2 regions of the Alteribacillus bidgolensis genome follow, and region 1 is predicted to be linked to the other one. Evidence: a T-box and tRNA genes for the amino acid it is inferred to sense, from the RefSeq annotation. Region 1 holds a T-box; the other holds one or more tRNA genes.
The links. A T-box is a leader RNA that pairs with one kind of tRNA and senses whether it is charged. The one in region 1 lies ahead of pheS (phenylalanine--tRNA ligase subunit alpha), so its partner is inferred to be a tRNA-Phe.
Positions count from the first base shown of each region.

Region 2: it has a tRNA-Phe gene. The T-box ahead of pheS (phenylalanine--tRNA ligase subunit alpha) is inferred to sense a tRNA for this amino acid. The anticodon was not compared.

Region 1 is NZ_KZ614149.1:2,034,100-2,036,331, forward strand. Features, by position in the region: gene pheS (phenylalanine--tRNA ligase subunit alpha) at 1-898, opposite strand, end outside; T-box leader at 1,296-1,532, opposite strand; gene CEF16_RS10200 (TrmH family RNA methyltransferase) at 1,732-2,232, opposite strand, start outside.
Region 2 is NZ_KZ614149.1:122,611-124,842, reverse strand. Features, by position in the region: partial or broken gene CEF16_RS00725 (transposase family protein) at 1-321, opposite strand, end outside; tRNA gene CEF16_RS00720 (tRNA-Leu) at 493-577, opposite strand; tRNA gene CEF16_RS00715 (tRNA-Leu) at 583-672, opposite strand; tRNA gene CEF16_RS00710 (tRNA-Cys) at 692-766, opposite strand; tRNA gene CEF16_RS00705 (tRNA-Gly) at 813-887, opposite strand; tRNA gene CEF16_RS00700 (tRNA-Gln) at 894-968, opposite strand; tRNA gene CEF16_RS00695 (tRNA-His) at 979-1,054, opposite strand; tRNA gene CEF16_RS00690 (tRNA-Trp) at 1,065-1,138, opposite strand; tRNA gene CEF16_RS00685 (tRNA-Tyr) at 1,144-1,229, opposite strand; tRNA gene CEF16_RS00680 (tRNA-Thr) at 1,232-1,307, opposite strand; tRNA gene CEF16_RS00675 (tRNA-Phe) at 1,309-1,384, opposite strand; tRNA gene CEF16_RS00670 (tRNA-Asp) at 1,405-1,480, opposite strand; tRNA gene CEF16_RS00665 (tRNA-Met) at 1,681-1,757, opposite strand; tRNA gene CEF16_RS00660 (tRNA-Val) at 1,774-1,849, opposite strand; tRNA gene CEF16_RS00655 (tRNA-Glu) at 1,858-1,932, opposite strand; tRNA gene CEF16_RS00650 (tRNA-Ser) at 1,955-2,048, opposite strand; tRNA gene CEF16_RS00645 (tRNA-Asn) at 2,052-2,126, opposite strand; rRNA gene rrf (5S ribosomal RNA) at 2,212-2,232, opposite strand, start outside.

The DNA of each region.
Region 1 (2,232 bases):
ATCCGCTGAATTCTAAAACGTTCGGATGGACCATGCCGGCGCCTAATACTTCAATCCAGCCGGAATTTTTACATACCCGGCAGCCCGCTCCTCCGCAAATACCACAGGATACATCGACTTCTACTGAAGGTTCCGTAAAAGGAAAAAAGCTTGGACGAAGGCGGATGCTTCGTTCCGGGCCAAAATATTTTTTTACAAATGCTTCGAGAGTTCCTTTTAAGTCACTCATCCGTACATTTTTATCTACATATAACCCTTCTATCTGCATAAATTGATGGGAGTGGGTCGCATCATCATCGTCGCGGCGGTACACTTTACCAGGACAAACAATCTTAACCGGCCCCTGTCCGTTATGTTTTTGCATGGTTCTTGCTTGTACAGGTGAGGTCTGTGTTCGAAGAAGCATATCATGTGTGACATAAAAAGAATCTTGCATATCACGGGCCGGATGATCAGGAGGAAGGTTCAGCGCTTCAAAATTGTAATAATCTGTTTCTACTTCAGGACCTTCAGTTACCTGAAATCCTAACCCAATAAAAATGTCTTCAATTTCTTCTACTACTGCTGTGAGAGGATGACGAGCCCCCCGCTTTATTTCTTTTCCAGGCAGAGTGACATCAATGCTTTCTTCTTTCAGCTTTTCCTCAAGAGCTATTTCTTCGAGCTCCGTTGTTTTAGCTTCTAGACTGCTCTGAATTTCTTCGCGAATTTCATTTGCTTTCTGCCCTACTTTCGGGCGCTCTTCAGCAGACAATTTACCCATTCCGCGCAGAACCTCTGTAATTGGGCCTTTTTTCCCTAAGTATTTCACACGGATATTGTCTAACGCTTTGACGGTGTCTGCATCTTTAATTTCCTGCAGCGCCTCTTTTCCTAGTTCTTGAAGCCGTTCTATCATATGAGTTCCTCCTTGGCTATTTATAACAATCATTTATTCAACTAATACAATTGGCCATGTCTATATAAGAAAAGCGCAAGCGCCCGTGGTTTAAATGACGTTCGGCTAAGTTCCTCACGTCCTGCGACAACGTCGAACTGGCTTGCACAGGATGTGCTGACTTTTGCGCCCGGAACACGATGTTCCCGGTTCTAACAAAAGTTCCTTAAATCTTCTGGGACCTTCGAAAGGCTGGGCGTTGAAGCTAGACATCGAACGCAAAATTTTATACTTTCCTATCTTACTTAGAAAAACTCGACTTGCCGCTAAGTCAAAATGGCAAGTCGTAGTATTGCTTATACTTTGACCCTTAACAAAGTTAAACCTTCCTAAAGTATAAAAAAAACCCCGTCCTCTTGTAAGGGACGAAGGTTCGCGGTACCACCCTTGTTAACTGCATAACGAAAACAGCAGTTCACTTAGTTTCAGATAACGGATTCTCCGGGGCACCTTAACAGTACATAATAAAGTTCTGCGTTCCAGTGCCGGCTCCAGAGTGAATTCGATCAGCCCTTCCATAGGAATGCTTTCAGTCAGCGGCATTCCATCCCTGCATGGCGGTCTCTGATTTACTACTCTCTTTCACAGCCTTTTTATTATGTTATATTTTTAGAAGTCTGAATTAGAAAACCCGGCTTGCCGACTTTTTAAAACGGGACCTCCTCGGCAACAGGGGCAATCGTAGTTTCTGTACGTTAAAAGCCGGCGATTTTTTGTTTATTCATTTCATACTATTTTACAGTTTAAAAAATTTTCGTTTCCTTTGCAAGGAAATTTCTTTGTCTTTTATGAAATCAATGAAAAAGTTTTAAATGATATAACAAGATACCTGCTGCCACAGAGACATTTAAAGACTCGGCATTTCCATAAATCGGAACATAAATATTTTGATCCGTCTGCTCCAGCCATTTTTCCTGCACTCCTGCTCCTTCGTTTCCTACAATAAGAGCGAAACCATTTTGTGCTTCTATTGCCGTATGGGTCGTTCCCTCATTTAAAGAAGTCCCGAAAACAGGAATATTTTTGGTTTGGCATGCTTCTATCCATTTTTCTATATCGCCTTTAATAACAGGGAGATGAAACAAAGAACCTTGTGTCGCTCGTATAACTTTATCATTATAAGGATCAACCGTTCCTTCTCCTAAAATAACAGCAGAAGTACCGACTGCATCTGCAGTTCGTATCATTGTTCCCAGATTCCCCGGATCCTGAACACCGTCAATAAACAAATAACTGCCTCTTTCTTTTATGCTCAAAGGCTTTTCTTGTCTTGGAAGGCTGCAAACTGCCAATAT
Region 2 (2,232 bases), 1.9 Mb from region 1:
CACGCAGACCAAGGGCTTGATTCCATTCCCTGGAGTGGCGTTGATACCGCTGGACGATAGGATTGCGTTCCGCAAAGCGTTTGCCGCAGGAGCACACATAACGACGCCTTCGAAAAATAAATAAGACGTTCGTTCAAATACTTTAAGGTGCTGGATTTTTTGGATACGGTAATCATGGACTCGGCTTGTTCTTTCCCCGCATGCTGGACACCGATGGGATTTACGAGGTATCTCCACGTGGAGATAAAATGCCTCCCCTCTCTCTTCCGTTTTGGTAACCACTACGTCTTCTAATCCAGGCCACTTCATGTTAAAATGCATCTACACGCAACTCCAATCTTTTTCTTGTTTCTTGGACAATTCAAGTGTAAAGGATTTTGGAGCTTGCGTATTTTTTTATGTCTAAATTTTTTTCATGCCCCAACAAATATAATAGAGCCAAAAAAAAAACTCCTACGTATACCGTAGAAGCCTTGCTGTTAGAGTTAAACTTGGTAGCGGTGGTCGGGGTCGAACCGACACTCCAAAAGGAACACGATTTTGAGTCGTGCGCGTCTGCCAATTCCGCCACACCGCCAAAAATGGTGCCGAGGGCCGGACTCGAACCGGCACGGTTGTACACCAACCGCAGGATTTTAAGTCCTGTGTGTCTGCCAATTCCACCACCCCGGCAGTTAACTATTTAAATGTGTGGAGGCGGCACCCGGATTCGAACCGGGGAATAAGGGTTTTGCAGACCCGTGCCTTACCACTTGGCTATGCCGCCATGTGCATATTATACCATATGAAGAACATGCACATTAAGTGATAATTGGAGCGGAAGACGGGATTCGAACCCGCGACCCCCACCTTGGCAAGGTGGTGTTCTACCACTGAACTACTTCCGCACTCTTTGGCTGGGCTAGCTGGATTCGAACCAGCGCATCACGGAATCAAAATCCGTTGCCTTACCGCTTGGCTATAGCCCATTATTGTAGATGGGGCGATTGGTGGGGATTGAACCCACGAGTGCCGGAGCCACAATCCGGTGCGTTAACCACTTCGCCACAACCGCCATTTTTTAATGGCAGGGGTAGTAGGAATCGAACCCACATTGGCGGTTTTGGAGACCGCTGTTCTACCATTGAACTATACCCCTAAAAATGGTGGAGGGGGACGGATTCGAACCGCCGAACCCAGAGGGAGCAGATTTACAGTCTGCCGCGTTTGGCCAACTTCGCTACCCCTCCAATGGTGCCGGCCAGAGGACTTGAACCCCCAACCTACTGATTACAAGTCAGTTGCTCTACCAATTGAGCTAGACCGGCATGGTGGCTCGAGACGGAATCGAACCGCCGACACGAGGATTTTCAGTCCACTGCTCTACCGACTGAGCTATCGAGCCAATAAATTTTGTGTGTTATATGGCGGGCCTGACGGGAATCGAACCCGCGATCTCCTGCGTGACAGGCAGGCATGTTAACCGCTACACCACAGGCCCATTTTTGAATAATAATCTGCGAATCTCTTCGTCAGCTGCTGTCGTTCAGTCAGTTACGTACTTTTGTACGCTCCTTCCTTCTCTCCTTTGCTTCCTCGACCTTCTTGATTATTATTCAAAAAGATGATTAGATCAAAGGTGAATCTCTTTGTCAGCTGTTCTCATTATATTAGGACATAGTTATTGCTGTTAGATTAAATTGGTTGCGGGGGAAGGATTTGAACCTTCGACCTCCGGGTTATGAGCCCGACGAGCTACCAGACTGCTCTACCCCGCGATATTCCGATTTTAAGTGGTGGAGGATGACAGGATCGAACTGCCGACCCCCTGCTTGTAAGGCAGGTGCTCTCCCAGCTGAGCTAATCCTCCGATGTATATGGTGACCCGTAGGGGATTCGAACCCCTGTTACCGCCGTGAAAGGGCGGTGTCTTAACCACTTGACCAACGGGCCTTTCTTCATTATGTATATGTTATGGCGGAGAGCGAGGGATTCGAACCCTCGAGACGGTTCTACACCGCCTACACGATTTCCAATCGTGCTCCTTCGGCCAACTCGGACAGCTCTCCGGGTGGCTCCACAGGCAGGATTCGAACCTGCGACCGATCGGTTAACAGCCGATAGCTCTACCACTGAGCTACTGTGGAATGTTTTAATGATTTATTCACTCACATTAAATAAATATACCATGATTTCAGTTGAATGTCTAGTATTTTTTATTTTAAAATTTCTGCCTGGCAGCGTCCTACTTTC